DNA from 2 places in the Methylobacterium sp. A54F genome. Region 1 is predicted to be linked to the other one. Evidence: riboswitches for the same ligand, from Rfam matches in the RefSeq annotation. Region 1 holds a riboswitch; the other holds the start of a gene.

What was found. A riboswitch is a leader RNA that binds a small molecule or an ion and turns the genes downstream of it on or off. The one in region 1 is predicted to bind thiamine pyrophosphate.
Region 2: it holds a riboswitch for thiamine pyrophosphate, as region 1 does, so the genes downstream of both, thiC (phosphomethylpyrimidine synthase ThiC) here and thiO (glycine oxidase ThiO) in region 1, are expected to answer to the same signal.

Annotation. Positions count from the first base shown of each region.
Region 1 covers NZ_JBKFBF010000002.1:164,207-179,484, forward strand. The annotation lists gene ACLBXP_RS04485 (FAD-dependent oxidoreductase) at 1-679, opposite strand, end outside; gene ACLBXP_RS04490 (zinc-finger domain-containing protein) at 695-952, opposite strand; gene map (type I methionyl aminopeptidase) at 1,174-2,004, shown strand; gene radC (RadC family protein) at 2,012-2,722, shown strand; gene ACLBXP_RS04505 (circularly permuted type 2 ATP-grasp protein) at 2,825-4,264, shown strand; gene ACLBXP_RS04510 (alpha-E domain-containing protein) at 4,355-5,299, shown strand; gene ACLBXP_RS04515 (transglutaminase family protein) at 5,349-6,182, shown strand; gene ACLBXP_RS04520 (peptidase) at 6,241-6,990, shown strand; gene ACLBXP_RS04525 (thiamine phosphate synthase) at 7,004-7,630, opposite strand; gene thiG (thiazole synthase) at 7,627-8,427, opposite strand; gene thiS (sulfur carrier protein ThiS) at 8,432-8,644, opposite strand; gene thiO (glycine oxidase ThiO) at 8,641-9,864, opposite strand; TPP riboswitch at 9,928-10,057, opposite strand; gene ACLBXP_RS04545 (adenylate/guanylate cyclase domain-containing protein) at 10,095-11,363, opposite strand; gene rpoD (RNA polymerase sigma factor RpoD) at 11,507-13,507, opposite strand; gene dnaG (DNA primase) at 13,764-15,278, opposite strand, start outside.
Region 2 covers NZ_JBKFBF010000004.1:51,896-67,173, forward strand. The annotation lists gene ACLBXP_RS08360 (transglycosylase domain-containing protein) at 1-2,182, opposite strand, end outside; gene ACLBXP_RS08365 (restriction endonuclease) at 2,373-2,744, opposite strand; gene ACLBXP_RS08370 (alpha/beta hydrolase) at 2,754-3,593, opposite strand; TPP riboswitch at 3,753-3,859, shown strand; gene thiC (phosphomethylpyrimidine synthase ThiC) at 3,931-5,823, shown strand; gene ACLBXP_RS08380 (flagellar protein FlaG) at 6,127-6,489, shown strand; gene flaF (flagellar biosynthesis regulator FlaF) at 6,617-6,979, opposite strand; gene ACLBXP_RS08390 (hypothetical protein) at 7,148-7,393, shown strand; gene ACLBXP_RS08395 (hypothetical protein) at 7,412-7,543, opposite strand; gene ACLBXP_RS08400 (hypothetical protein) at 7,662-7,985, opposite strand; gene ACLBXP_RS08405 (metallophosphoesterase family protein) at 8,101-8,637, opposite strand; gene ACLBXP_RS08410 (MucR family transcriptional regulator) at 8,858-9,259, shown strand; gene ACLBXP_RS08415 (hypothetical protein) at 9,321-9,590, opposite strand; gene ACLBXP_RS08420 (OpgC family protein) at 9,778-10,869, shown strand; gene ACLBXP_RS08425 (SGNH/GDSL hydrolase family protein) at 10,875-11,756, shown strand; gene ACLBXP_RS08430 (methyl-accepting chemotaxis protein) at 11,963-13,438, shown strand; gene ACLBXP_RS08435 (lipopolysaccharide biosynthesis protein) at 13,510-14,853, shown strand; gene ACLBXP_RS08440 (GNAT family N-acetyltransferase) at 14,850-15,278, shown strand, end outside.

The sequences.
Region 1 (15,278 bases):
TGAGGCGGTCGCCGCCGAGGATCGGATAGTGCACCACGTGCCGGCCGCGCCCGAGCCAGAGGCCGGTGGCGCCGCCCCGCAGGGCCTCCGGCGCCGCCTCGCGGGGGACGATCGCCCGCCAGGCCGCCATCCGTCCCTGGCTGAGGGGGCGCCCGTCAAGGTGGCCGCGCACGCGCGAGCGCAGGCCGTCCGCCCCGACCGCGAGGTCGGCCGCGACGGTCTCGCTGCGGGCCCCGCTCTCGAGCGACAGGGTGACGCCTTCGGCGGTCTCGCTCAGGCCGACGAGGTCGCGGCCGACCATCAGGCGGATCCGCGGCCGGGCGCGCACGGCGTCGAGGAGGATCGTCTGCAGGTCGGCCCGGTGGACGACGTAGTAGGGTGCGCCGTAGCGCGCGCCCGCCGCCTGCCCGAGCGCCACGGCGCCGATCTCCCGGCCCGTCGCGAGCGCCCGCACGACGACGCCGGAGGGCTCGGTGGCGGCCCGCCGCAGCGCCGCGCCGAGGCCGAGGCCGATCAGCACGCGGCTCGCGTTCGGGGAGATCTGGAGGCCGGCGCCGACCTCGCTGAAGCCCGTCCGGCGCTCGATCACGGTGACGGAATGCCCGGCGTGCTCCAGGGCGAGGGCCGCCGTCAGGCCGCCGATGCCGGCGCCCACGATGGCGATGTCGAGGGGGGGCACGGCGGGGGCCGCGCCCTACTCGGCCGCGAGCGCCTTGCGGTCGTCCCAGACGCTCGCGGCCGGGTCGGCCTGGCCGGGCTTGAGGGTCGGGCGGAAGCGGTAGAGCGTCGAGCAGTACTGGCAGATCAGCTCGTGGTCGGCGCCCATGTCGAGGAAAACGTGCGGGTGGTCGAAGGGCGGCAGCGCCCCGATGCACATGAACTCCCGCGACCCGACGTGGATCACCGCCACGCCCATGTCGTTGTGGAAGTGAGGAACCGCCCTGTCAGCCATCGCGCCATCCGGCCCGCCGGGCCGCCCGTTTGCCGCCGGGGTCCAGCGCCCGGCCCGCCCATCGCTTCGGCCCATCGCTCTAGCGCCTCGGGCTGCGCAAGCCTAGCCCGCGCGGCAAGATGCGCCCCGGCGTGCGGATCGGACAGGTCGGCGCTTGGCGCCCTTCGCCCGGCACCGTACATAGGGGATCCACCAATCCTTCCCACGAAGACCCGCCCCCGATGACCCAGCAAGACCAGGCGACCGCGCAGGGTGCGCGCCGCGCCCCGGAGCCGCCGATCCACGGGCCCGAGGCCTTCGCGGGGATGCGCCGCGCCGGCCGGCTCACGGCGGAGGCCCTCGATCTCCTGATGGAGGCGACGCAACCCGGGGTGACCACGGAGGAACTCGACCGCCTCGCCTACACGTTCGCGATGGACCACGGCGCCTACCCGGCCTCGCTGCTCTACCGCGGCTACCCGAAGTCGATCTGCACCTCGATCAACCACGTCGTCTGCCACGGCATCCCGAACGACAAGCCCCTGCGCGAGGGCGACATCGTCAACCTCGACATCTGCCTGATCCTCGACGGCTGGCACGGCGATTCGAGCCGGATGGCTTACGTGGGCGAGGTGGCGCGCCGGGCCGCGCGCCTGTGCGAGATCACCTACGAGGCACTGATGCGCGGCGTCGCGGCCGTGCGGCCCGGCGGGTCGACGAACGACATCGGCCGGGCGATCCAGACGTTCGCGGAGGCCGAGCGCTGCTCGGTGGTGCGCGACTTCTGCGGCCACGGCCTCGGGCGCACCTACCACGACGCCCCGACCATCCTGCACTACGTCGAGCCGAGCTACGACGTGCCCCTCAAGCCCGGCCAGTTCTTCACGGTCGAGCCGATGATCAACCTCGGCCGGCCCACCGTGAAGGTGCTCTCGGACGGCTGGACCGCGGTGACCCGCGACCGCTCGCTCTCAGCCCAGTTCGAGCACACCGTGGGGGTGACGGAGACCGGCGTCGAGATCTTCACGGTCTCGCCCAAGGGTCTGCACCAGCCCGGCCTCGCGACGGCCTGACGCCGCCGTGACCGGCCCCGGAGCCGCCGACGGGGGTGCGGAGCCGGAACCGCACTACCTCGGCCATCGCGAGCGCCTGCGCGCCCGGTTCGCGCAAGGGGGCGCGGAGGCGCTGGCCGATTACGAGCTCTTGGAGCTCGCCCTGTTCCGAGCGATCCCGCGTCGCGACGTGAAACCGCTCGCCAAGGCGCTGATCCGCCGCTTCGGCAGCTTCGCCGAGACGATCAGCGCCGAGCCGGCGCGCCTCGCCGAAGTCGAGGGCATCGGCCCCGGGATCATCGCCGATCTCAAGCTCATCGAGGCGGCCGGCCACCGCCTCGCGCGCGGCGCCATCGCCGAGCGCCCGCTCCTCTCGGCATGGTCGTCGGTGCTCGACTATTGCCGTGCCACCATGGCGTTCGCAGCCCGCGAGCAGTTCCGCGTGCTGTTCCTCGATCGGCGCAACCACCTCATCGCCGACGAGGTGCAGGGGCGCGGCACCGTGGACCACACGCCGGTCTATCCCCGCGAGGTGGCGCGCCGTGCCCTCGAGCTGTCGGCCACCGCCATCATCCTCGCCCACAACCATCCCTCCGGCGACCCGACGCCCTCCGGCGCCGACGTGCGCATGACGCGGGAGATCGTGGCGGCCCTCGATCCACTGGGGATCGTGGTGCACGATCACATCATCCTCGGGCGAAGCGGGCACGCGAGCTTGAAAGGACTCAAGTTGATCTAGGTTTGTAAGGGGTTCTGCTGGGCGGCACCGGCCCCGCCCTCAACGTTCCCCTTGGCGTGGCGCATCTCTTGCCTCTAGTTTGCCGTGTCTGGGAGGGGCGATATGGCGCGTACGGCGTTCGACGAGATGACGGGCCATGGCGACGAACCCGCGGCCGCCGCGGCCGTGCGCGACGCCTACGGCCAGCTCAAGGCCTGGCTCGACCAGACGCCGTCCGACGACTTCCACACCCGCCGCAGCCAGGCCGAGCTGCTGTTCCGCCGGATCGGCATCACCTTCGCGGTCTACGGCGACAACGAATCGACCGAGCGGCTGATTCCCTTCGACATCATCCCCCGCGTGCTGACGAAGCCCGAGTGGGGCTTCCTGGAGCGCGGCCTGAAGCAGCGCGTCACGGCCATCAACGCGTTCCTGAAGGACGTCTACGGGGCCCAGGAATGCATCCGGGCCGGCATCATCCCGGCCGACCTCGTCTACCGGAACGCCCATTACCGGATGGAGATGCGCTCGTTCCGGGTGCCCCACGACCTCTACGTGCACATCGCCGGCATCGACATCGTGCGCACCGGCGAGAACGACTTCTTCGTGCTGGAGGACAATGCCCGCATCCCGTCGGGCGTCTCCTACATGCTGGAGAACCGGGAGGTGATGCTGCGCCTCTTCCCGGACCTGTTCTCCCGCCACCGGGTCGCGCCGGTGGAGAACTATCCGGACGCGCTGCTCGCAACGCTGCGGAGCCTCGCGCCGACCACGGCCACCCGGGATCCGACCTGCGTGCTGCTCACCCCCGGCCGCTACAACTCGGCCTTCTACGAGCACTCGTTCCTGGCCGACAAGCTCGGCGTCGAGCTCGTGGAGGCGTCCGACCTCTTCACCAAGGACGACGTCGTCTACATGCGCACCACCGAGGGGCCGCGCCGGATCGACGTGATCTACCGCCGCCTCGACGACGACTTCCTCGATCCGCTGGTGTTCCGTCCGGACTCGGTGCTCGGCGTGCCGGGCCTGATGAACGCCTACGAGCGCGGGACCGTGACGCTCGCCAACGCGGTCGGGACGGGGGTGGCCGACGACAAGGCCGTCTACAGCTACATGCCGGAGATCGTGAAGTTCTTCACCGGCGAGGAGCCGATCCTGCACAACGTGCCGACCTACCGCTGCCGCGAGAAGGAGGCGTTCTCCTACGTCATGGACAACCTCTCCGACCTCGTCGTGAAGGAGGTGAACGGCTCGGGCGGCTACGGCATGCTGGTCGGCCCCCACGCGACGAAGCGCGAGATCGAGGAGTTCGGCCGGCGCCTGCGCCACGCGCCGGACGGCTTCATCGCCCAGCCCACCCTGTCGCTGTCCACCTGCCCGACCTTCGTGGCCTCCGGGGTGGCGCCCCGGCACGTCGACCTCCGCCCCTTCGTGCTGTGCGGCGCCGACGAGATCCGGATCGTGCCGGGCGGCCTCACCCGCGTGGCGCTCAAGGAGGGCTCCCTCGTGGTGAACTCCAGCCAGGGCGGTGGTACCAAGGACACCTGGGTCCTGGACGCGTGAGCCGCGCCCTCAGGGCCGCCCCGCTGCGCGGCCCGCACGTCCCTGTTCCGCCCCGTCGGGCGACCTCGAGAGACCGGTAGCGATACGCCCATGCTGTCCCGGACCGCAGACAACCTCTACTGGCTCTCGCGCTACGTCGAGCGCGCCGAGTTCGTCGCCCGCATCCTGGATGCCGCCCACCGCCTCGCGGCCCTGCCGACGAGCTACGGCGGCGGCGAGACCAACGAGTGGGCCTCCGCCCTGGCCTCGGCCGGCGACATCGAGGCGTTCAAGCCGCATTACGACGGCATCAACGCCGACACGGTCTGCGACTTCCTGGCCTTCAGCCAGCACAACCCCTCCTCCATCCGCTCCTGCATCGAGACCGCCCGCGAGAACGCCCGCAGCGTGCGCACCGCGCTGACGACCGAGATGTGGGACACGATCAACGGCGCCTGGCTCGAGCTCCGGAACTACGAGGGCCGCGACCTCAGCCGTGAGGAGTTCTCGCACTTCCTCGACTGGGTGAAGAAGATCTCGCTGACCTTCGACGGTTCGGCCTACCGGACGATGCTGCGCAACGACGCCTACTGGTTCACGCGGCTCGGAACCGCGATCGAGCGGGCCGACAACACGGCCCGCATCCTCGACGTCAAGTACCAGATTCTGCTGCCGGCCAACGAGACCATCGGCGGCAGCCTCGACTACTTCCAGTGGACCACGATCCTGCGCGAGGTCTCCGCGTTCAACGCCTATCACTGGGTCTACCGGGAGAGCATCAAGCCGCTCCTCGTCGCCGACCTCCTCATCCTCAACCGGCAGATGCCGCGCTCCTTCGCCAACTGCTACGGGGTGATCGTCGAGCACCTCGACCTGATCGCCGACGCCTACGGGCGCCGGGGCGCCGGCCAGCGGCTCGCCGGCAACCTGCTCGCCCGCCTGGAGAGCGAGGACATCGACCGGATCTTCGCGGCCGGCCTGCACGAGTTCGTCGCGGCCTTCATCGAGGAGAACAACAGGGTGGGCGCGGCGATCATCGAGCAGTATCTGGTCTGAGGCCGTCCGCGAGGCGGCGCGAGGATCCAGCGACCGACAGGGAGGCCCGATGCGCATTCGCGTGGTCCACGAGACCATCTACACCTACGAGCAGCCGGCCCGCGGCCTGATCCAGGTCCTGCGCATGACGCCCCGCGACCACGACGGGCAGTACGTCCGCAAGTGGCGCATCGAGCCGTCCGTGGACGGGCGCCTGACCGAGCGCGAGGACGGGTTCGGCAACATCGTCCACTGGTTCACCGCGGACGATGCGGCGGACGCCCTCGTCATCCGTGTGACCGGCGAGGTGGACACCAACGACACCCACGGCATCGTGCGCGGCGCCACGGAGCGCCTGCCGGATCCGTTCTACCTGCGCGAGACCGACCTCGTGGCGCCGAGCGCCGAGATCCAGGCTTTCGCGGACGCGGTCGGAGGCGCCGGGGACGCGGCCCCGTTGCCGACTCTGCACCGCCTTCTCGCCGCCGTTCACGACGGCATGACCTTCACGCCAGGGCCTGCCAGCGCCAGCACCACGGCCGCCAGGGCCTTCGAGGCGAAGGGCGGGGTCTGCCAGGATCTCGCTCACGTCTTCATCGCGGCGGCCCGCCACCTCGGAATCCCGACCCGCTACGTCTCGGGCTACTACCGGATGGAGGACGGGGCGGTCGATCACGAATCCGGCCACGGCTGGGCCGAGGCCCTCGTGCCGGACCTCGGCTGGGTCGGCTTCGACCCCGCCAACGGCGTCGCGGCGGCGGAGGGCTACATCCGCGTGGCGATCGGGCTCGACTTTCTCGGCGCGGCGCCGATCCGCGGCAGCCGCACCGGCGGCGGCACGGAGACGCTGGACGTGAAGCTGTGCGTGGAGCAAGCACAGGCAGCAACGCAATCCTGCTCCTGACCGTCCGCGCCGCCGCCGCCGCGGGCCGCCGGACGCGGCCAAGGAAAGACCCGGTACGATGACCTACTGCGTCGGCGTCCTCGTGGAGGAAGGGCTGGTGATGATCGCCGACACCCGCACGAATGCGGGCCTCGACGACATCTCGACCTATCGCAAGCTGCACCACTTCAACGTGCCGGGCGAGCGGGTGATGATGCTGGCCTCGGCCGGCAACCTGTCCGTCACGCAGTCCGTGCTCAGCCTCCTCAGCGAGGGCATCAGCGACGGGAGCGGCGAGCCGCCCGTGCGGCTCGTCGAGACCGCGACCATGTTCCAGGCCGCGCAGCTGATCGGCCGCGCCATCCGCCGCGTCCGGGAAATCGAGAAGGCCGGTTTCGAGGCCGCAAACCTGCGCTTCTCGGTGTCGCTGCTCTTCGGCGGGCAGATCGGCGACGAGCCGATGCGCCTGTTCCTGATCTACTCGGCCGGCAACTTCATCGAGTGCTCGACGGACGCCCCCTTCCTGCAGATCGGAGAGCACAAGTACGGCAAGCCGATCCTCGACCGGGCCGTGAAGTTCGAGACCGACCTCTACGATTCGCTGAAGGTCGGCCTCGTCTCGATGGACTCCACGATGCGCTCGAACCTCGGGGTCGGCCTGCCGATCGACATCGCGGTGGCGCGGCGCAACGCCCTCGACCTCGAGGTGAACCACCGCATCGAGGCCGGCGAGACCTACTTCCACGACCTGCGCGAGCGCTGGTCGGCGGCCCTGCGGGCGGCCCACCGGGCGATCCCGCGCCCGCCCTACGGCCCGGCGGCGAAGTAGGACGGCACGGGGCTCACGTCTGCCACGCCGCCAAGAGTTCGCGCATCGCGAGGCCGGGGCTCGGCGCCCGCATCAGCCCGCCCATCACCGCGATCCCGGCCGCGCCCGCGTGGCGGCAGGCCGCGGCGGTCGCGGGCGTCAGACCACCCAGCGCCAGGATGGGCAGGCCGTGGGCGCTCGCCGTGGCGATGGCGGCGGGCCCGAGGGCCGGTCCGTAGCCGGGCTTGCTGAGGCTCGCGAAGATCGGGCTGAGGGTGGCGTAGTCGGCGCCGCCCGAGCGCGCCCGCGAGACCTCGTCCTCCCCGTGCGCCGAGACGCCGACGAGGGCGGCCTCGGGCAGGATGCGGCGGGCCGCGGCGATCGCCTCCGGCCCAGCCCCGGCCCGGAGATGCACGCCGTCCGCCCCGATCGCCGCGGCGAGGGCGGCGTCGCGCCCGATCGTCAGCGCGCCGCCGGCCGCGTGGACCAGCACGACGAGGTCCTCGGCGATGCGCCGGCGCTCCGCCGGGTCGAGGTCCGTGTCGCGGAACCAGAGCCAGCGGCAGCCGCCGTCGAGGAGCGCCCGGGCGGTGTCGATCAGCCCGGCCGCGCAGCCGTGGCGGTCGCTCACCGCCAGGACGGGGGCGGGCAGCGGCCTCACGAGCCGACGAGGCCGAGTTGCGGGCTCGACGGCTCCGCCCGGCCCCGGCGGGGGATGCGACCGGCGAGGTGCGCGAGCCGGCCAGCCTCGACGGCGTGCCGCATGGCGCGCGCCATCCGCACGGGATCGTCCGCCTTGGCGACGGCGGTGTTGACGAGGCAGGCGGCGGCGCCGAGTTCCATCGCGACCGCCGCGTCGGAGGCCGTCCCGATGCCGGCATCGACGATGACCGGGACGCTCGCGCGGCGGCAGATCAGCTCGATGTTGGCCGGGTTCGCGACGCCCATCCCCGAGCCGATCAGCGAGCCCATCGGCATCACTGCGGCGCAGCCGATGTCCTGGAGACGCTGGCACACGACCGGGTCGTCGTTGCAGTAGGGCAGCACCACGAAGCCGTCGTCCACGAGGTGGCGGCAGGCCTCGATCAGCTCGGCCACGTCCGGGTACAGCGTCTCGCGGTCGCCGATCACCTCGACTTTGATCCAATTGGTTTCGAGCGCCTCGCGGGCGAGCTCCGCGGTCATGATCGCGTCGCGCGCGGTCTCGCAGCCCGCCGTGTTCGGCAGGAAGCGCCGTCCGCTGAGGATGCGCACGGTGTCCGAGCCGTGTCCCTGGAGCGAGACCCGGCGGATCGAGGCCGTGACCACCTCGCCCCCGGAGGCGGCCACCGCCTCGCGCATGATCGCCTGGGTCGGGTAGCCCGCGGTGCCGATGAACAGCCGTGAGGCGAGGTGCACCCCGGCGATGACGAGGGCGTCGTCCGGGTCCGGACGCAGCGGCGTGACGGTGTCCGACATGGTTCTAGCCTCCCTGCATGGCGCGGACGATCTCGACGCGGTCGCCCTCGCGGACCGGCGTGTCGGCCCAGTCGCGGCGGCGCACGACGCGGCCGTTCAGCGCGATGGCGATGCCCTGCGGACTGTCGAGGCCGGTCTCCTCGGCCTCGATGCGGAACAGCGCCTCGATGTTGGCCGCCTCGCAGTCCCGGGTTTGCCCGTTGACAGTGAGCCTCATGCGCGCGCCCTCGCCGCGTCCGGCTCGCGGAACCGCGCGAGGCCGAAGGGCCGCGCCACCTCGGGAAGCGCGCCGTCCGCGACGAGGTCGCGTACCGCGTCCGCCGTCACCGGCGCGAGCAGGTAGCCGTTGCGGTGATGGCCCGTGGCCGCGATCAGTCCCGGCGCCAGGGCGTCGATGATCGGCGCATCGTCGTCCGAGGTCGGCCTGTAGCCGCTCCAGACGGCCTCGACCTCCATCTCCTCGATGCCGGGAAGCACGCGCCGAGCGCCCTCCAGCAGCGCGTAGAGCCCGCCCGCGGTGACGCCGGGCCGGAAGCCGCAATCCTCCACGGTCGCCCCGACGATGAGGTGGCCGTCGCCCTTCGGCGCCACGTGGACCTGCTCGGTCCAGACCATGCCGGAGAGCGTGCCCGTGCGGCGGGTGGTGCGCAGGGCGAGCGACTGGCCCTTGAGGGGCCGCACCGGCAGGGCCAGCCGCTCCGGCAGCAGGCCGCCCTCCCCGCTCCAAGCGCCCGAGGCGAGGATCACGGTGTCGGCCCGGACCTCGCCGGTGGCGGTCTCGACGCCGCAGACGCGCCCGCCGGCCCACGTGAGGCCGGTGACGGCCGTGCGCTCGGCCACTGCGACGCCCGCGCGCAGGCAGGCCGCCGCCAGCGCCTCCATGACGCGCCGCGGATCGACCTGATGATCCAGGGGGCAGTGGAGGCCCGCCGTCACGGTCGGCCGCAGCAGCGGCTCGCGGCGGCGGACCTCGCTGCCGGGCAGCCACTCGGCCGCGACGCCGGCCCGCCGCTGCAGGTCGAAGCGGAAGCGAAGGCGGTCCACCTCGTCGCGGCCGATGGCGAGCACGAGTGTGCCGTCCTCGCGGTAATCGATGTCGAGGCCGGATGCGGCCTGGAGCGCGTCCCGGAAGCCGGGCCACCGCCGGAGGGATTCGAGGGCCAGCGGCAGGAGGAGGTCCGAACCCGGCTCGTGCTCGGCGGCGGGCGCCAGCATGCCGGTGGCGGCAAGGCTTGCCCCGGCTCCCAGCGTCTCACGCTCGAGCACCAGGACGGAACGCCCCGCCTCCGCGAGGCGCCAGGCGATCGACAGGCCGATCAGGCCGCCGCCCACCACGGCGACGTCGGCGCGTGGGGGCAAGGGAGCCGCGGGCGCGGCGTCGGCCGCGCGCACCGGGTCGCGGCGCAGTCCGATGGGCGATGTCGGCACGGATGCCAAGGACGATCCTCCGCGGTTGCCCGCAGGGATGGTATCCGACGCTTCCTGGAGAAGCCGGGCCTCCACGGGCCCGCGGTCCAATCCCTACGCCGGTGTGAGCCGGATCAGGTTCGAAGGATTTCCGCGCCGCTCGCCGATCTGGCGAAGCCCAGCGGTTTCTCAGCCCCTTGCCGGGGATCTCCCTGGAACGCTTGCAGATTTGGGCCGTCCGGCGCGCCCGGTCAAGGGGCTCAGGCCCGGACCGGGCTGTCCTGGCGCTTAGCGGCGGGGCGGTAGACGCCCATCGGCTCGGCGAAGCCGTCGAGCACGTGCTCGCCGAGGAAATCGGGGTCGCCCCACAGGAAGTCCACGAAGGGCTTCGACATCAGCAGCGGCTCGCCCAGCGTGCGGTTCAGGCGAGCGATGCGGCTCGCGAGGTTCACGTCGCGGCCGATCACCGTGAAGTCGAGGCGCGTGCCGGAGCCGACATTGCCGTAGGCCGCCTCGCCGTGGTGGAGCGCGATTCCCGCGGCCACGGGCTTGGCGAACCGGTTGAGGGCATTGGCCTCGCCGAGGGCGTGGAGCGCCGCCTGCGCCGCCGTCAGGGCGCCCTTGGCGGCTCCGCCGAGGTCGTCGCCGGATTCGCGGAAGATCGCGAGCAGCCCGTCGCCCAGATACTTCAGGACCTCGCCGCCCTCGCGCTCGATGGCCGGCACGAGGCAGTCGAAGAAGATGTTCAGGAGGTCCACGGCCTCCTCGGGCGTCATGTCGGCGGAGGTGCGCGTGTAGTCGCGCATGTCCGCGAACAGGATGGCGGAGCGGATCCGCTGGACGTGGCCGCGCCGGATCGAGCCCGACAGGATCGCCCGGTGCGGCTCGTCGCCGACGTAGATCCGCAGAACCTGATCGAGCTGCTTGTTGACGAGGCGCATCTCCATGACGGCCGCGAGCGTCGGCATCACGAAGCGCAGGATGGCGATGTGGTCGTCGCGGAAGCCAGCCTTCGCGCGCGTCGCGAAGGTGATGCCGTTGCGGGCGCCGTTGGTGAAGATCAGGGGTGCCACGAGGTAGTGGCGGTAGCCCGCCGCCTTCAGCTCGGGCAGGATCGCGTAGGTGTCCTCGGGCGTCTCATCGAGGTCGAGGATCAGCCATTCGCCGGTCTGGTGCACGGTGTAGAACGGGCTCGCCTGGTAGGCCTTGTCCGAGGCCTCGCCGTGGGGGAACAGGCGCACCTGCGCGCCCTCCTCCCGGCTCCAGGTCCGCCCGACGCCGGCATATTCGGAGTGCAGCGTGTCGATTGCGGTGCTCGCGCGGTCCACCGGCACGTCGAGGTCGTTCAGCCGCTCGGCGAGCCCCGCGAGCAGGTCGTCCGCCGCGAGGGTGCGCGTGCCCTCGCTCAGCAGCCAGTCGCGCAGGGCGACGCATTCCTGGATGAGGCCGAACGGCACGCCTTCGGCCTCCGATCCGTCGGCAAGGGCGGTCGGCGCGGATGCCTTCTGGGTCGGGCCGTGGTCGAGCATATGGCCAAGGTGGGAATGCGGTGTCGGGGTGGCAACGCCCGCGCAGACGTTCGCGTGGACGAATACTACCGCAAGACGCATGTCCTAGCGAACTCCACCAGGACGCGAAGAATGCGGCGGCCGGCTGGGCCGCCGCATGTCGGTCAGTTGTCGAGGAAGCTCCGCAGCTTGCGGCTCCGGCTCGGGTGCTTGAGCTTGCGCAGTGCCTTGGCCTCGATCTGGCGGATGCGCTCGCGGGTCACCGAGAACTGCTGGCCGACCTCCTCGAGGGTGTGGTCGGTGTTCATGCCGATGCCGAAGCGCATGCGCAGCACCCGCTCCTCGCGGGGCGTCAGCGAGGCGAGGACCCGGGTGGTGGTTTCACGCAGGTTCGACTGGATCGCCGCATCGATCGGCAGGACGACGTTCTTGTCCTCGATGAAGTCGCCGAGGTGGCTGTCCTCCTCGTCGCCGATCGGCGTCTCCAGGGAGATCGGCTCCTTGGCGATCTTGAGGACCTTGCGGACCTTCTCGAGGGGCATCGCGAGCTTCTCGGCCAGCTCCTCCGGGGTCGGCTCGCGGCCGATCTCGTGCAGCATCTGGCGCGAGGTGCGGACGATCTTGTTGATCGTCTCGATCATGTGCACCGGGATGCGGATGGTGCGGGCCTGGTCGGCGATCGAACGTGTGATTGCCTGCCGGATCCACCACGTGGCGTAGGTCGAGAACTTGTAGCCGCGCCGGTACTCGAACTTGTCCACCGCCTTCATCAGGCCGATGTTGCCCTCCTGGATCAGGTCCAGGAACTGCAGGCCGCGGTTCGTGTACTTCTTGGCGATCGAGATCACCAGGCGGAGGTTCGCCTCGATCATCTCCTTCTTGGCCTGCCGGGCTTCGCGCTCGCCCTTCTGGACCATGTTGACGATCTTGCGGTACTCGCCGATCTCCAGGCCGGTCTCGGAGGCGAGGTTCACGATCTGCTCGCGCAGCTGCGCGGCCTGCGTGCCACCCTTCTCGACGAAGTTCTTCCAGCCCTTGCCGCCGAGGCTCCCGACGCGGGCCATCCAGTTCGGGTCGAGCTCGTAGCCCTGGTAGTGGCGCAGGAACTCGTCGCGCGCGACGCCGTGGGTCTCGGCGTAGCGCATCAGCCGGCCCTCGTGGCTGATGAGCTGCTTGTTGATCCCGTAGAGCTGCTCGACCAGAGCCTCGATGCGGTTGTTGTTGAGCGAGAGGGACTTCACGTCCGAGACGACGACGTCCTTGATCTCCGACTGCTTCGTGTCCTGGGCAGCCGTCGAGCGCTCGCCGGAGGCCTTGCGCCCGGCCTGCTCGTTCTGGAGCCGGCGCAGCTTGCGGTAGTTCTCGGCGATGGCGTCGAAGGTCTCCAGGACCCGCGGCTTGATTTCGGCCTCCATGGCGGCGAGCGAGACGTTGTTCTCCATGTCGTCGTCGTCGTCGCCGCCCTCGGGCGGCGTCGCGCCGTCGCCGTCGCCTTCCTCGTTCTCCTCGCCCTCGGCCATCTGCGGCGCGTTCTTGCCGTCGGGCCCCGCGTAGGTCGCCTCGAGGTCGATGATGTCGCGCAGGAGGACCTTCCCCTCCACGAGCTCGTCGCGCCAGATGATGATGGCCTGGAAGGTCAGCGGGCTCTCGCAGAGGCCCGCGATCATCGCCTCGCGCCCGGCCTCGATGCGCTTGGCGATCGCGATCTCGCCCTCGCGGGACAGGAGCTCCACCGAGCCCATCTCGCGCAGGTACATGCGCACGGGATCGTCCGTGCGGTCGGTCGGCTCCTTGGTGGTCTCGGCGCGGACGGCGACCGCCCGGCTCGGGGACGCCTCGGCGACCTCGCCGCCCTCGGCCCCCTCCTCTTCGTCGGCCGCCTCGCCGGTGGCCGGACGCTCGGCCGCCGCCTCGTCGGTCTCCTCGGCCTCGACGACGTTGATGCCCATCTCGGAGAGCTGGGCGAGCACGTCCTCGATCTGGTCCGGATCCGACTGGCCATCGGGCAGGACCTCGTTGACCTCCTCGTAGGTGATGTAGCCACGCTTCTTGGCGAGCTTCACCATGCGCTTGACGGACGCATCCGTCAGGTCGAGGAGCGGCCCGTCGGTCTGCTGCTCCGGAGCGGCATCCGTCTCGTCCCGTTCCGTTGCCTTCGTCGCCATGTTCAGCCTATTGTTTTCGTGGCAGCGCGAGGCCGAAGCTTTGGAGCCGCTTCGTGCGAACGACGCCGCAATGGGTGTGGGTCGGCGGCCGCTCGCCTGAACCGCCTCGATCTCGGATACCGGTATCAAGCAAGACGCTTGACCGATTGTTAACTATGCGGCGATGTCCGCCCGCCAACCCGCCTCGGCAGACGAGCCCCGTGCCAGGGCGCCGTTCCGCGCGGCGCCCGCTCTCGAAAGCGCCATTGGCACAGTCTCAAGAGGTGGTCGAGTCCGCCGCGTCCGGCAAGTCCGCCTCGGCCTCCGCACCCGCGATGACGGCGAGTCGCTGCTTCACGTCGCAGAGCCAGGCGAAGTTGGCTTCCGTCTCCTCCTCGACGAGTGCCCGCTCGGCTTGGCGGAGTTCGCTATTTAGCGCTCCGGCCTTGCGGTGCAAGATCACGGCCTGACGCAATGCGTCTTCGAGCCGCACCGGGTCGGCGTGGGGCTCCAGGCTCCAGCGATCACCCGGAATGACCTGGCCGGCGAGACGGGTGGCCGCCTCGACGAGGCCGCTCCGGGCGAGCGCGCTCTCCAGGATCGCCGGGTCGGGCTCGTCCTGGTTGGCGGCGCGATCGAGCAGAAAGCCTCGGAGTGCCAGAGCGTCGGGATCCTCGAAGTCGAGGGCTGCGAGGTCCTCGGCCTCGACGCCGATCAGCTCCGGATGCGCGAGAAGGCTCGCGACGATCATCGCCTCCCGCGGGCTGCCGGTGCCCGAGAAGCCGCTGGAGCGGGCCAGCAGCGGGCTCGGGCCGGCGGTGAGGCGCGGCGAGGGCGGCGGGTCGCCGGGCCGCGGCCTCCTCTGGAAGGGCGCGGCCCGGCCGCCCGGCTGGAAGGCGCCGCGTTGCGGATTGCCCCGCGGGGAGAGGCCCCGGAGGCGGTCCTCGATCTCGTCCCGGTAGAACCGGCGCACCGTCTCGTCGCGGATGCCCGCCACCGCGTCGCGCAGGGTCTTGGCGAGGCCCGCCCGCCGCTCCGGCGTGTCGGTCGGCGCGGCCTCCGTGGCGCGGGCCCACAGAACCTCGACGAGGGGTTTCGCCGCATCGAGCACGCGGTCCACGGCCGGGGCGCCGCCCGTCCGCAGGAGGTCGTCCGGATCCTGACCCTCGGGCAGGAGCGCGAAGCGGAGCGAGCGGCCGGGCTCCAGCATCGGCAGGGCGAGGTCCAGGGCGCGGTAGGCCGCGCGCTGGCCGGCGCCGTCGCCGTCGAAGCAGAGGATCGGCTCCTCGGCGTGGCGCCAGAGCAGCGCGAGCTGCTCCTCGGTGAGCGCGGTGCCGAGGGGCGCCACCGTGTTCGGGTGGCCGGCGAGCGTCATGGCGATGACGTCGACGTAGCCCTCCACCGCGATCACCGTGCCGCGGTCGTGGGCGGGCTTGCGGGCCTGATGGAGGTTGTAGAGCACCTGACCCTTGTGGAAGAGCGGCGTCTCCGGCGAGTTCAGGTACTTCGCCTTGGCCTCCGCCTGCATGGCGCGGCCCCCGAAGGCGATGACCCGGCCGCGGATGTCGGTGATCGGGAAGATCACCCGGTCGCGGAACTTGTCGTAGGGCACCGCGACGTCCTCGCCGGCGGCGAGGAGGCCGAGCTCCACCATCGTGTCGCGCTCGACGTCCTTGCCTGCCAGGAAGTCGCGCAGGGCGTAGCGGTCGGGCGCGGCGTAGCCCAGGCGGAACCGGCGGCGGGTCTCCTCCGAGAGGCCCCGCCGGTCGAGATAGGCCCGGGCCGCGGCGCC
Region 2 (15,278 bases), on a different contig from region 1:
GGAAGTTGCGATCGTCCTGGGCAGCCGCCGTGCGGCCGCGCTGTGCCGCCTGCGGACGGGGAGGCGCCGGTTGGGGGGCCTCGCCCACGAGCTGGCCCAGGATGCCGCCGAGGCCCGTCGGCGGGGCCGGCGCGGTCGAGGCCGTCGTCTCCGGCGCCTTGCGCCAGCGGTTCATACCCGGCAACGGGACGGGCGTCTGCCCCTTCAGGGCGGTGGTCATGTAGGCTTTCCAGATTTCGACCGGCAGGGTGCCGCCGGATGCCTTTTTGGTCGGCTCCCCGTCGTCGTTCCCGAGCCAGATCCCGGTGACGAGCGTCCCCGAGTAGCCAATGAACCAGGCGTCCCGGAAATCCTGGCTGGTGCCCGTCTTGCCGGCGAGGTCCCAGCCCGGGATATCGCCCTTCTTGGCGGTGCCGATCACGAAGGTCTCGTGCATCATGGCGTTCATCATCCCGACCGCGTTCGGGTCGATCACCCGGCCGAGACCGCCCTCGCCGCGCTTGTAGAGCAGCTTGCCGTCCGTGCCCTTCACGCTGGCGACCACGTAGGGGATGACGCCGGTGCCGCCGTTCGCGAAGGCGCCGTAGGCGCCGACCATCTCGAGGGGCGTCACCTCTGACGTTCCGAGCGCGATCGATCCGTTGGCCTGGAGCGGCGAGGAGATGCCGAGGCGCTGGGCGGTCTGCACCACCGCCTTCGGGCCGACCTCCTGGCCAAGACGGACCGCGACCGTGTTGAGGGAGAGCGCGAGCGCCGTGCGCAGCGTGACGGCGCCCTCGTACTGGTGGGAATAGTTCTCCGGCTGCCAGGAGCCGATCTTGATCGGCGCATCCTCGCGCACGGTGTCGGGCGTCGCGCCGCGCTCGACCGCCGCGAGGTAGACGAAGGGCTTGAACGACGAGCCCGGCTGGCGCTTGGCGGTCGTCGCCCGGTTGAACTGGCTCTGCGCGTAGTCGCGGCCGCCGATGAGCGCGCGGATCGCGCCGTCCGGCCGCATCGAGACGAGGGCGCCCTGGCCGACGTTGTAGCGGCCGCCCTTGGCGTTCAGCTCGTCGACCAGGGCCTTCTCGGCCGCGGCCTGCAGGCTCGGATCGACGGTCGTCTGAACCACGATGTCCGCGTCGAACTTGCCGACGAAGTCGTCCAGCACGTCCATCACGAGGTCGGCCACGTAATTCGCCGAGCCGCCGCCGCGGCTGCTCGCCGGGCGGGCCGGCTGGGCGAGCGCCACCTTGGCATCCTGGGGCTTGGCGAAGCCGAGCTCCTGCATCGCGGCGAGCACCTGCGCGGCGCGCGCCTGCGCGGCCGGGAGGTTGCGGTTCGGCGCGAGGCGCGAGGGCGCCTGGACGAGGCCGCCGAGCATCGCGGCCTCCGCGAGGCTGACCGCCTTCGCGGGCTTGCCGAAGTAGCGCTGGGCCGCAGCCTCGACGCCGTAGGCGCCGGCGCCGAAGTAGACCCGGTTGAGGTAGAGTTCGAGAATCTCGTCCTTGGTGTACTTGTGCTCCAGCCAGAGGGCGAGGATCGCCTCCTGGATCTTGCGCGAGGCGGAGCGCTCGGGCGTCAGGAACAGGTTCTTGGCGAGCTGCTGCGTCAGCGTCGAGCCGCCCTGCGCCACGCCGCGGCGCGTCAGGTTCTGGGCGACCGCGCGGGCGATGCCGACCGGATCGATGCCCATGTGCGAATAGAAGCGCCGGTCCTCGATCGCCACGAAGGCGCGCGGCAGGTAGGGGGGCAGCTCCTTGATGCTCACCACCCGGCCGCCGGTCTCGCCGCGGTTTGCGAGCAGCGAGCCGTCGCCGGCCAGGATCGCGATGTTCGGCGGCCGCTTGGGCACGGCGAGCTGGTCGATCGGCGGCAGCTGCGAGGCGTGGTAGGCGATGAGGCCGGCGAGCCCGATCACCGCCCACAGGCCGAGAACGATGCCCGCGTAGACGAGCTTGCCCAGGAACGAGGATCCGCGCCGGGCCTTGCGCCGCGGCAGGGCTCCGCGGCCGCCGCCCGTAGCTGCCTTGCCGGCCTTCGGCTTGCCGCCCTTGCCCTGCCCGCTCCGCTGCGCCACGCCGCCTCCCGCCCGATCCTCGCGGGAGAGCCGGACGTCGAGGCTGCCCCTGGCTCCGCCGCGGCCTTCCGGCACGTCGAAGTTCGGCTCCTCCCGGCTGGCCCGTCCGCGTCCGCTCGCCATGCATCCCGTCTCGATCGCTGGGCAGGACGGAGCGGCAGGCCGCCCGCGGGGCGCGAAGCCGGCTCCGTGAGGGCCCGGTTCGGCACGCTAAATGCGGCGGGTTTAAGGGTTCTTAACCCACGCCCTTAGGGTGGCATTCACCGCAACCGGGGAGCGAGAGCCCTCGCTCCGGCCCTGGGACGCCGGCCGCTCAATGCGACCGACGGGCGCCGCGACGGTCCCGCGTCATCCGGGTGGCGGCGTGGAAGTCGTCCGGCTTCGTCCGCACCCAATCCACGAAGCGGCCGATCTCGGGATCCGCCCGCAGGGCCTCGACGTCGGCGAGGCGGCGAGCGATTTCGGCCTCGCTGTAGCGGGCATGGATCGCCGAGTGGCAGATCTGATGCAGCCGCACCGTGCCGCCATGCGTGCCGCCCTTCAGCTTCGGTGTGAGGTGATGGAGGCTCGACTTGGCCCGGGGCGGGATGGGGCGTCCGCACAGGGGGCAGATCACCGGCGCAGCGGCCTCCGGGCCGTGGGTGGCCGGGTCGTCGTCCCGCCAGCGGCGCTCGCGTCGTCCCATCGCGGCCCCTCACTGCGCCCGCGCGGCGGCCGCGGGCGGGCAGGCCTCCGCGGCGGTCGCCCGGAACAGGGCCTCGGCCTCCGCGTCGCGCACGCCGAGGATCGAGACGTGGTCGCCCGGCACGGCGACGAAGCGGGCGGCCCGGCCGGCCGCGTTCGCGAGGCGCCGGCCGAGCTTGACCGGCACGATGGGGTCCTCGCTGCCGTGGACGATCAGCACCGGCCCGCTCAGGCCGGCGATCCGCTCGGCGGAGCGGAAGGTGTCCCGCAGGAAGAGGGTCGGCACGTAGGGCATCGTGCGGCGCACCACCCCCTCCAGGGAGTCGAACGGTGCCTCCAGGTAGAGCCCGAGATGCGGCGCCCGCGCCGCCACCGCCACGGCCACCGCCGTGCCGAGGGAATGGCCGTGGAGCAGGATCGGCGCGCCGGGCGCCCGGCGGGCGGCTTCGAGGTAGGTCGCGATCCCGTCGGCGATGAGGCCGTCCTCGCTGGGGCTGCCGGTCGAGCCGCGATAGCCCCGGTAGGCCGGCGCGATCACGCCCCATCCGGCGGCGGCCCAGCCGTCCGCGGCGAAGCGGGCGGCCTCTTCGGGCTGCGAGCCGTTGCCGTGGAAGCTGATCACGACTCCGCAGCCCGGGCGCGGGGCCCGCCACAGGGCGTAGAGGCGCTCCCCGTCCCCGGTCGTCAGGCTGATCGGCTCAAGGCCCGACGGCACGCTGCGCGTGCCTTGTGGTGCGCCGCCCAGATAGGCGCCCGGGTAGATCAGCCGCCGCTGACCGATCGCGAGGGCCGCGATGCCGGCCGCGTAGAGCCCGGTGATGGTCAGGAGAAGCGTCAGCAGGATGCGCATGGCCCCGAAGTCAGGTGGCGCCGGGCCTGCGCCCGGGTGGCCGGATCGATGTAGGGCCGCCCTCACGGCGATCGCCACCGGGCGTGCCGCGGCACAGGCCCGCAGCGCCCGGGCCCAGCGACGGCGATTGACAACGACACGTGCAGTGTCGAGACTTGGAACCGTTCCGAGGGGGGCCCCATGACGGGGGCTGAGATTGGGCCGAAGCCCTGACCCTTGAACCTGATCCGGCTCATACCGGCGGAGGGACGGGAACCGACGGCTCGACAGTGGGGCCGTGCCCATATCTCAATCCGTGGCGAGTTCGGATCGCTCCAACGCCAGGAGAGATCCAGAGATGAACGCACCCGTCCTCCCCAAGGACTTCCCCAAGGGCAGCCCCGAGACCGTCACCACCGGCCCGATCATGGGGTCGCGCAAGGTCTACGCCGCCGTTGCCGGCCGGCCCGACATCCAGGTCCCCTTCCGCGAGATCGTGCTGACCGATCCGAAGGAGGCGCCGGTGCGCGTCTACGATCCGTCCGGCCCCTATACGGAGAGCGATGCGCGCATCGACCTGCACAAGGGCCTTCCGGGCGTTCGCGAGCCCTGGATCGCCGCCCGCGGCTACGCCTCGGTGGAGGCCCGGGCGGTCAAGCCCGAGGACAACGGCTTCGTCGGCGCCGACAAGCTCGTCGCCCCCTGCCCGGCCGAGCGCCCCGTGCGCCGTGCCGCTCCCGGCCAGATGGTGACCCAGTACGAGTTCGCGCGCGCCGGCCTCGTCACCGAGGAGATGATCTACGTCGCGCACCGCGAGAACCTCGCCCGCGAGCAGATGCTCGAACGGGCGGAGGCCGCGCTCGCCGACGGCGAGAGCTTCGGCGCCGCGATCCCGGCCTTCATCACCCCCGAGTTCGTGCGCGACGAGGTCGCGCGCGGCCGCGCCATCATCCCGGCCAACATCAATCATCCCGAAGTCGAGCCGATGGCGATCGGCCGCAACTTCCTGGTGAAGATCAACGCCAACATCGGCAACTCGGCGGTCACGTCTTCGGCCGCTGAGGAGGTCGAGAAGCTCGTCTGGGCGATCCGCTGGGGCGCCGACACGGTGATGGACCTCTCGACGGGTCGCAACATCCACAACATCCGCTCGTGGATCGTTCGCAACTCCCCCGTCCCGATCGGCACGGTGCCGATCTACCAGGCGCTGGAGAAGGTCGGCGGCGACCCGCTGAAGCTCGACTGGGAGGTGTTCAAGGACACGCTTATCGAGCAGGCCGAGCAGGGCATCGACTACTTCACGATCCACGCGGGCGTGCGCCTCGCCCACGTGCCGCTCACCGCGCGCCGCGTCACCGGCATCGTCTCGCGCGGCGGCTCGATCATGGCGCGCTGGTGCCTCGCGGGGCACCGCGAATCCTTCCTTTACGAGCGCTTCGACGAGATCTGCGACATCTGCCGGGCCTACGACGTGTCGTTCTCGCTGGGCGACGGGCTGCGCCCCGGCTCGATCGCCGACGCCAACGACGCCGCGCAGTTCGCGGAGCTCGAAACCCTCGGCGAGCTCACCCGGATCGCCTGGGACAAGGGCTGCCAGACCATGATCGAGGGCCCCGGCCACGTGCCGATGCACAAGATCAAGGTCAACATGGAGAAGCAGCTGCGGGAGTGCGGCGAGGCGCCCTTCTACACGCTGGGTCCGCTGACGACCGACATCGCCCCGGGCTACGACCACATCACCTCGGGCATCGGTGCCGCGATGATCGGCTGGTTCGGCACCGCCATGCTCTGCTACGTCACCCCGAAGGAGCACCTGGGGCTCCCGAACCGCGACGACGTGAAGACCGGCGTGATCACCTATAAGATCGCCGCCCACGCCGCCGACCTCGCCAAGGGCCACCCGGCCGCGCAGCTGCGCGACGACGCCCTCTCCCGGGCCCGGTTCGATTTCCGCTGGGAGGACCAGTTCAACCTCTCCCTCGATCCGGACACCGCCCGCGCCTACCACGACGAGACCCTGCCGAAGGACGCCCACAAGGTCGCCCATTTCTGCTCGATGTGCGGGCCGAAGTTCTGCTCGATGAAGATCACGCAGGACCTGCGCGCAGAGGTGCTCGCCATGGAGGAGGCCGGGCAGGTGCTGAACGCCGCGCCGATCCTCTCCTCCGCCGAGCGCGAGGCCGGCATGGCGCAGAAATCGGCCGAGTTCCTGGCCGAGGGCGGCAAGCTCTACGTGGACGCGGCCGAGTAGGTCGCGCGACGAGACGGCGCGCCGGATTCTGTTCCGACGCGCCGTCCACACCGAAGGCAGGGGTCGGCGTGGCAGGCACGGACGCGTCACAAGAGCAGATATTGCTCAGCATCCGGCGCCCTCTGAGCGAAGAAGTTTCACGAGCGAGGCGCGAACCGGCCGGACCTGTCAGAAGAAGCCGAAATTTCGAAGATCCGCTAAACGGTTTGTTGACGCTTTGCCGTGATCGGGCCGGCCGGTTAAGGACCGCGCAAGCATCGCAATGGTTCACTGCGGCAGTGCCTCCTCCGCAGGAGTTGAGCGATGAGTGAGATTAGTGCCGCCTGGCCCATCGGCCGGGCGTCCGCCACGCCGACCGTCGACCCGGTGCGCAGCACCGGGGAGGCACGGGCGTCCCGGGACCCGAAGGCCGAGCAGCGCCTCGCACCCGCCGTGACGGTGGACGTGTCGGGAAACGGCGAGGCAGCGCGTGGGCGGCCCGATTCGGGCTACGAGGGCCACTTCATCCGGGACACGGATTCCCGCCAGATGGTCTACCAGATGATCGATCCGGCCTCCGGCGACATCATTCTCCAGATTCCGGACGTGACGGTCCTGAAGGCGCGGGCCTACGCCGAGCCGCAGAGCGCGTCCACCAGCGAGGGAGCCGTCGACAGGCTCGCCTGAGCGACGTCCCCTCCGGCTTCCGGACCGAACGACCGAGCACCCACGCAGCCGACCCGAGGCCGGCTGCGTGGGCGCCGACGCGTCGATCGCATCGTTTGAGTTCGGGCGCGAGCGCCCGCCCGGCGGCTCAGGTCCGGCTGAGGCCGGCGGCGAGGTTCTGGTTGATGGAGATCAGGGCCGACAGCTTGTCGGCGCTCGGCTCGACCATGGTGTCGAGCATCCGCCGGAACACGAAGATCGCGAGGCCGGTGATGTTCTGCTGGATCTCCTGCGGCAGGGGCGAACCCGGCTCGGTCGCCGCGGTCGCCAGGATGGTCCAGACCTTCTGATTGAAGTTGAGCGCCCGCTGGAGGCCCGAGGCCTGATTCGCCCAATCGTCCTTCACGGCCTGCATCTGCTGCGCGGCCTTGATCAGGACGGCGGCTTCCGCCTCACGCGGCGACAGGACGCTGCGCGAGGTCCTCGCGTAGGCGTTCGCAGCTTGCATCATCGGCGCGGCTCCCCCTAGCACCCGGTGGACTGCGCGGCCGATCCGGGGTTGGATGACGTAACAGCCTGCCCGTTAAGATTGGGTGATCGGCCGTTTCGCCCCAATCCCGCCCGCTTGCGCGGCGAGCAGAGAGAGGCGGGCACGCGGGTGCTCCCGGGCATGTCGGGGATGATGAACTTCGTTTTCGGGACGATCGCCGGGGGGATCATCGCCTGCATCGCCACCATCGCGGCGGCGCGCCATCCCGACGTTCAGGAGCGCCTCGGCCTGCTGCCGGTGCGGCCCGCGGCACTGGCCCCCGCCGTCACCGTGAGGCCGCCCGAGCCGCCGTGCCGCGCCCTTCCGCAGCAGACGCGCGTGACCACGGACGAGGTGTTGTTCTCGAAGCGTCGCTTCTGGTCGCTCGCGCCCTGAGGCCCTTACCTGCGCGCCTCAGACGCTGCTGAGCAGGAACATCACCATGGTGGTGGCGACGGTGGTGCTCAGGAAGCCGCACAGGGCTGCCGCGAAGGACGGGCCGGTCTGGCTCTGCAGGGCGGGGCGGATCTCGACGTCGCTGGTCATGGTGTGGGCTTTCGTTCGCGATTTGGGTGTTCGCGTGGATCTGAAGATGTCGTGAAGGGCTAAGCTTGCCTGTGCGGTGCCGCACCTGCGTAGCAGAATGGGAGCGAGAGGCCCTCGCTCAGTCGCAGCGGTTGACCCGCTTCGCGACGCGCAATGCGCGCAACTCGCTGCGGAGGTCGATCGCTACGACGCCCGCTCCGCAATCCTCGAAGGCGTCCCGGGCGTCGTTGTAGCGGTCGCCGACCTCGTCGAGGGTGTCGCAGACGCGGTCGTGGTTGCCGAGACGGGCTTCCTGGCGGGCCTGGTAGCGGAGGGCGTTGGCCTCGTCGACCTTGCGCTGAGCGTCGAGGCAGGCGGGCTGGGCGAGGGCCGCATGCGTTGCGAGGCACATTCCGAAGATCAGGGATCCGGTGGCCAGGGGTCGAAACGGGGAAACTCTCATCACGAAACCGTTGCGTCTGCTATCGGGGATTCAGGGTGAGGCAGAAGAAACATTCGGTTACTTGCCTCGGCCCAGCGATTTGCCTCGGTCATCGTCCGTTCAGGCCACAAACGGCTCAGCTCTGCCGATGGTTCCGCGCGGATCTACCGGAGCGGCGCCGCCGCGAGACGAGGATCGCCTCCAGCCGGACCGGCGCGGGCCCCTGCGCATCGACGCCGACGTCGTACTGGCGGGGCATCGGGGTGAGCTTGCCGTGCGAATGGCCGTGGAGGTTCAGCGCTCCGCGGCCGATGCCGTTCCAGGTCCTGAACGCGTAGTGGCAGAGCACGAGGCGGCGCCCCTCGACCTCGATCTCGGCATAGTGGCCGACCGAGGCCCAGCCGGGCGCCGCGAGGGTGCCCGGTCCATCGTTGTTGCCGATCACGAGGCGCTTCGTGCCGTTCAGCGTCGCGAGGATCTCGGCTACGCGCGCGTCGCTCCGGCCGAGGGCGAAATCGCCGAGGTGCCAGACCTCGTCGGCTGATCCGACCGTCGCGTTCCACGCCGCGATCAGGGCCGCATCGTGGGTCGCGAGGTCCGGGTAGGGTCGGCGGTCGAGCCGCAGGATGCGCGGATCACCGAAATGGGTGTCGCTCGTGAAGAAGACCGCCATGTCCCGCCGCTCCGGCGCCGCGGGCGGCCGGTGGCTGTCCGAGGGCGCTGGTGCAACGCAGGGGCCGCACCGAGGATGCGGGCCGCTGTCGAGTGGTCGAGCTTAAACATTGTTTCAATCTTAAGTAGAAAAGGTACTACAACTTGAGGTTGTGTCCGGGGTAGTCTGACGGACGGATCACGGGCGGCCTAGGCGCGGTCGCTCTCAGGAAGGTGCGCACATGTCGGACGAGCACAACACCTTGGACCTCGCGACGAAGATCGTCTGCGCGTACGTCGCAAAGAACAACATTCCGGGGCTCGCCCTCGGCGGTCTGCTCACCGAGGTCCACAGGTCCCTCTGCGCCCTGTCGATGCCGGCGCGTCCGCGGCAGCCTACCGAAGCCGAGATCGAGGCATCGATCCGGGCCGATACCCTGATCAGCTTCGAGGACGGCCGGCCCTACAAGGCCTTGCGCCGCCATCTCGCCATCCGGGGGCTCACCCCGGAGGCCTACCGGGCGAAGTGGGGCCTGCCGATCGACTATCCACTGGTCTCGGCGACCTACAGCGCCCGGCGCTCGCGGATCTCCCGCGACATCGGGCGCAACCGCGGCCTGCGCCTGCAGCAGGCGGCCGAGTGAGGTCGGCCCGTCGTCGGTGAGACGGTCCTCGGGCCCGCTCCGACGCCCGTGACGAAGCGCCCTAGCGGGCGCCGCAGCCGATGCAGATCCCCTTCTGGATCTTATCGTCCTGCTTCATCTGCGGGGTCCGCTCCTCGCGGTCGGCCGAGGTCGCACCTCCCGCGGCGGCTCCGGGCGGCTTCGTGCGCCCCACCGTCGAAGTGTTCGGCGCCGTGACTGTGGAGGTGGGGCCGCCGCCCGTTCCGGTCTGGGCAGGGGCCTGCGCGGCCGCGGGCCACGAGAACGTGAGAGCGGCGGCCATCGCGGCGGCGATGAGGCGCGTGTTCGGCATCGGGCAATCTCCTTCAGCGGCGTAACGCGGGAGCCCGGCCGCGGTTCGGGCGCGCTTCGGTTCTGGTCGACACGCCGGCAGCTTTGCAGATCGGGCATCCGGGCCGTATCAGGGCCGGCCGCGAATCGAGCCGCGCGTCGGCTCGGTCGCCGAGCCCGCACCCGACGAGTCAGGAGCCGCTGCCGCGATGCGGGAACCGAATGCGATCGACTTCTGGCGCGGGCTCGCCCTCGTCACGATCTTCATCAACCACATTCCGGGCAACACCTTCGAGCGCTACACCTACTCGCAGTACGGCATCTCCGACGCTGCCGAGCTGTTCGTCTTCCTGGCCGGCTGGTCGATCGGCATCGCGACGCGCACGCGGGACGGCCGCCCCGAACCCCGGGGTAAGTCCGTGCTGCGGCTCCTGTCGCGCACCGTCGAGGTCTATCGTGCCCAGCTCACCGTCATGGTGCTCGCCCTCGCGTTGATCGCCGGCACCGCGCTCGCCCTCGACAACCCGCTCATCCTCGAGTGGCACAACGCCGGCACCTTCTTCGCCGACCCGATCCAGACGATCGTCGGCATCACGCTCCTGAGCCACCAGCTCGGGTTCTTCAACATCCTGCCTCTCTACGTCATCCTGCTCGGGACGGCGCCGGTCTTCATCCTGCTGGCGCGGGTGAGCCGGGTCGGGGCGCTCGTCCTCTCCGCGACCCTCTACGGCGTGAGCCTCGTCGAGGAGTGGAACCTGCCCTCCTGGCCCGGCGAGGGCGACTGGTTCTTCGATCCCCTGTGCTGGCAGCTCCTGCTGGTGCTCGGCTTCGTGATGCAGGATTGGAACCGCACCTCGCCGACCCTCGGGCTCTGGGCGCGGCGCCTGTTCCCCGTGGGCATCCTGGTCGTCGTGCTGGGCGCCGTGCTGTCCGTGCTCGGCCTGCGGCCGGACCCCCTCGCGGTCCCGGAGCCGCGCCTCATTTTCACCTTTGACAAAACTTACCTTTCGCCAGCCCGATTGATCCATTTCCTCGGCGTGCTGCTCGCTTTTCGCCCGGTCTATGCGATCATGGCGCCGCGGATCGGTTGGGTGACGGAATACTTGGCTGGCCTCGGGCGCAACTCGCTCGCGGTCTTCTCGATGGGTTCGGTATTGAGCCTCGCCGGTCAGCTCTTGCGTTTCTGGACGGGCGGCGGCCTGTTCGTCGATATCCTGGTCATCACATCGGGACTACTTGGTCTGGGTCTCACCGCATGGTTCGTCGAATGGCGCTCCCGCAAGCCTCGCCCCGGCGTCTGAGCGCAATGGCCAGCGCCCTGTCGGCGCTCGCGGCCCTGGCCGCCCTGGCGCTTCTGCCGGACGGTGCCGCTGCGCAGGGCGGCACGCCGACGGTGATCTCGCCGCCCACCGCGCCGCCCGCGACCGGGCCCGAGGGCATCGACCCGAGTCTGTCTCCCGAATGCCGGGTGCCCGGCTCGAAGCTCTACACCCTCGCCAAGCTCAAGGCGGTGAAGACCGCGCTCAAGGAGAAGCGGCCGGTGCGCGTGCTCGCCATCGGCTCGACCTCGGCGGGCGCCGGCGCTTCCGCGACCTATCCGGTGAAGCTGGAGACCGCCCTGGAGCGGTCCCTGCCGGACGTCGACGTCGTCGTCGAAGCGCGCGGCCTGCAGGGTGAGATCGCCTCCGGGGCCGGCGAGCGCCTCCGCACGATGGTCGCCGACGTGGAGCCCGACCTCGTCGTCTGGCAGGTCGGCACCCACGACGCCCTCGCGCGCGTCGAGATCGATGCTTTCGGGGATGCCCTCGACGAAACCGTGAAGTGGATCAAGTCCCACGAGATGGATGTGGTGCTGGTCGATCCGCTCTATACCGCGAGCCTCGCCGACGATGAGTACTACAACAGCATCGTCCGCAAGGTGCAGGAGGTCGCGGCCCGCGAGCAGGTGCCGCTGGTGCAGCGCTACGAGGCTATGCGCTACCTCTCGGGCCGTGCGACGGACAAGGGCGAGGGCCACCTGCTGGGCCGCCAGTTCCGCCTGAACGACCTGGGCCTGCGCTGCATGGCCGAGCACGTCACCCGCGCGATCACCCTGTCGCTGCTGCAACCGGACGTCACGGGGACGGCGGGGCCGGTCATCGCGAAGGACCTGCTCGGGACGGCCGCGGCCCCGCCCGCGACGCGCTGAAGCGGCCCCGATGCCTATGGTGTGAGCGCACAGTTCGGCGGTAACGAACAGGTTTCGCTGCGCCGCCATCCGGATCGCTTAGGCTCTCGTCTCCGAAAGCAAGTGCTCGTCGGCTAGAGAACACTTTTTGTTCAACAGATCATTATCGGTTCATCAACGCTCCGCGATTAGGGTCGAAAGACAAGAAAGTTTGCGGAGACGCCGGCATGTCGATCCTTAATCCGCGCCCGAATCCGATCCTGTCCGCCCTCGATCTCTCCCAGGCACGCATCGAGTTCGACGTGGATGGCCGCATCCTCGATGCCAATGCCCTCTTCCTTGAGAGCCTCGGTTACGAACTCGGCGAGATCCTGGGCCGTCACCACAGCCTGTTCCTGCCCCAGGCCGAGCGGGATGCGCCGGCCTACAAGGCGTTCTGGCAGGCCCTGGCGCGGGGCGAGTTCCAGGCCGGCGAGTTCCGCCGCATCGGCAAGGGCGGTCGGCCCGTCTGGATCCAGGCCTCGTACAATCCCGTCCGGGACAGGCGCGGCAAGGTCGTTCGCGTGGTCAAGTTCGCCGCCGACGTCACCGCGCAGAAGCAGCGCGACGCCCTCTTTGCCGGGCAGATCGCGGCGCTGAACCGCTCGCAGGCAGTCATCCACTTCACCCTCGACGGCACCGTCACGGACGCCAACGACAACTTCCTGCGCACCATGGGCTACGGGCGAGACGAGGTGTTGGGGCGCCATCACAGCCTGTTCCTGCCGGCGGCCGACCGCGGCTCGGCCGCCTACGCCGCCTTCTGGCGCGCCCTCGCCGAGGGGCGCCATCAGGCGGGCGAGTTCCGCCGCATCGACAAGGCCGGGCGGGAGGTGTGGATCTTCGGCGCCTACAACCCCGTCCTCGACGCGGATGGGAAGACCTGCGCGGTGGTGAAATTCGCCACCGACGTGACCCGCGAGGTGCAGGAGCGCTTGCGCCGGCAGGAGGGCCAGCGGGCGATCGATGCCGATATCGCGGCGATCACCGAGGCGATGTCCGACGTCACCCGCCAGGCCCGCACCACGAGCGACACCGTCGCCCAGACCTCCGGCAACGTGCAGGCCGTCGCAGCCGGCGCCGAGGAGTTCGCCGCCTCCATCGAGGAGCTGAGCCGCCACGCCGCGGAGGCTCAGCTCGCCTCCGACGAGGCGGTCCAGAAGGCGCGGCAGGCCGGCGCGATCGTCTCGGGGCTCACCACGGCCGCGGACAAGATCGGCGAGGCCGTGACGCTGATCCGGTCGATCGCCGACCAGACCAATCTCCTGGCTCTCAACGCTACGATCGAGGCGGCCCGCGCCGGCGAGGCCGGTCGCGGCTTCGCGGTGGTGGCCGCGGAGGTCAAGGCGCTCGCCGGGCAATCCTCCCGGGCCACGGAGGAGATCGCCACGCAGATCGGGGCCGTGCAGGGCGCCACGGCGCATTCCGTGGAGGCCATCGAGGCGATCGCCGCCTCGATCGGCCAGCTCAGCGACATTTCGCTCAGCGTGTCCTCGGCCGTCACCGAGCAGGCTGCGGTGACCCGCGACATGTCGGTGAACATGCAGAGCGCGGCCGGCAGCGTGAACATCGTGCATCGGAACATGGAGACCATCGCGGCCGCCGCCGACGAGGTCGACGCCTCGGTCCGCAAGGTCGCGGCCGCCGCCCGCGCCCTCGGGTGAGCCATTAACGGCGCCGCAAGGCGCGGCGGCGTATCCCGAGGGTCGGATCGGCGCGCGTTCGGGAGGCGGTCATGGCAGCGGGCGTCACCCTCGGCACGGCGCTGCTGCGCCTCCAGGCCGTCCGCACCGGACCCGGCCGCGCCGCCCTCGACGTCTTCGCCGTGCGGATCGCGTCGGCCGGCTTCGCCTACCTCGCCCAGGTGCTGATCGCGCGGCTGATGGGCCGCGAGGAGTACGGGGTCTTCGCCGCGGTCTGGGTCTGGGTGACGATCCTCGGCCACTCCGCGACCCTCGGCTTCTCGCAGGGTGCGAGCCGCTTCCTCCCGGCCGACCACGCGCGGAACGATGCCGCCGCGATGCGCGGCTTCCTGCGCTTCGGCGCCCTCGCGACGCTCGCGACCGCGCTCGGCGCCGTCGCCCTCGGGGCCGCGTTCCTTGCCTTCGACCGCTCGGTCCTCGCCGGGCCCTACGGACCGCCGCTCCTCGCGGCTGCCCTGCTGCTGCCGCTGTTCGCCCTGCAGGATTACTGCGAGGGCGTCGCCCGCAGCCAGAACTGGGTGGTGCTCGCGATCGCGCCTCCCTACCTGCTCCGGCAGGCCCTCACGATGGCGGCGCTCGCGGCCGCGATCGGCCTCGGGGCGCCCGCTGAGGCGGGGGTGGCCATGGGGTGCATGGCCCTGTCCGCGGGCCTGTCCGGCGCCGTCCAGGCAGGTGTCCTCCTGCGCCGGCTCCGGACAGTCGTCCGGCCCGGCACGGCGCGCTACGCGGCGCGGGCCTGGCTCTCGGCCTGCCTGCCGATCGCGGCGATCGACCTCACTGCCGCGGGCCTCATGTTCGTCGACGTGGTGATCCTCGGCCTGCTCCTGCCGCCCACCGCGGTCGGCCTGTATTTCGCGGCGACGCGCCTGCAGCAGTTCGTGGCCTTCGTGCATTTCGCCGCCTCGGCCGCGACGGCGCCGCGCCTCAGCGCCGCCCATGCGAGCGGGGAGCGGGCGACCCTCGTGGCCCTCGTGCGGCGGCAAGCCCAGGCGACCTGCGGCGCGACGCTCCTCGTCGGGCTCGGCGTGCTGGCCGCGAGCCCCCTTCTCCTGGCGATGTTCGGCCCGGAGTTCCGCGCGGCGGTGCCGGTGCTCGCGATCCTCGTGGCGGGCGCCTGCGGGGCGAGCCTGTTCGGGCCGGGCGAGGATCTCCTGACGATGCTCGGCGGCGAGCGCCTGTGCGCGGGCATCACCGTGGCCGCCCTGGCCCTGGCCGCCGTGCTGTGCTTCGCCCTCGTGCCGCTCCTCGGCCCCCTCGGCGCGGCGCTCGCCATGGCAACCGTCGCGATCCTGCGGGCCGCCGCGCTCGCGCGCGCCGCGCGGCGGATGCACGGGCTGACGACGCCGGTCTGGTCCCGCGGGGGAGACGCCCGATGAGGACCGCAGCGCAGGCATCCGGGCCGCTCGCCGAGGTCGTCACCGCGGAGAGGCTCGACGGCGCCGCCTGGGACCGGCTCGCGGCGGAATCCGGCTCCCCGCATCCGCACTACGCCCGCCACGTCGTCGCCGCCCACATGGCGGCGGGCTATGCGCCGGCGAACCTGCGCGTGCTGATCGTGCGGGCGGGCACCGCCCTCCTGGCCGCCCTCCCCTTCACGCTGCGCCGCGACGTCAGCGCCCTCGGCGGCCTCGTGGCACGGCCCTTCCTGTCGCCCCTGGTGACCGCAACCTCACCGCTCGTCGTCGGCGGCGCCGAGCGGCCGGCGGCCCTGCGGGCCCTCGTCGACGGTCTGGCCATCGCCTCCGACAGCCGGGCCTGGCGCTGGCCCCTGCTGCCCTTCGGCGGGCCGGATGGGGAGGCG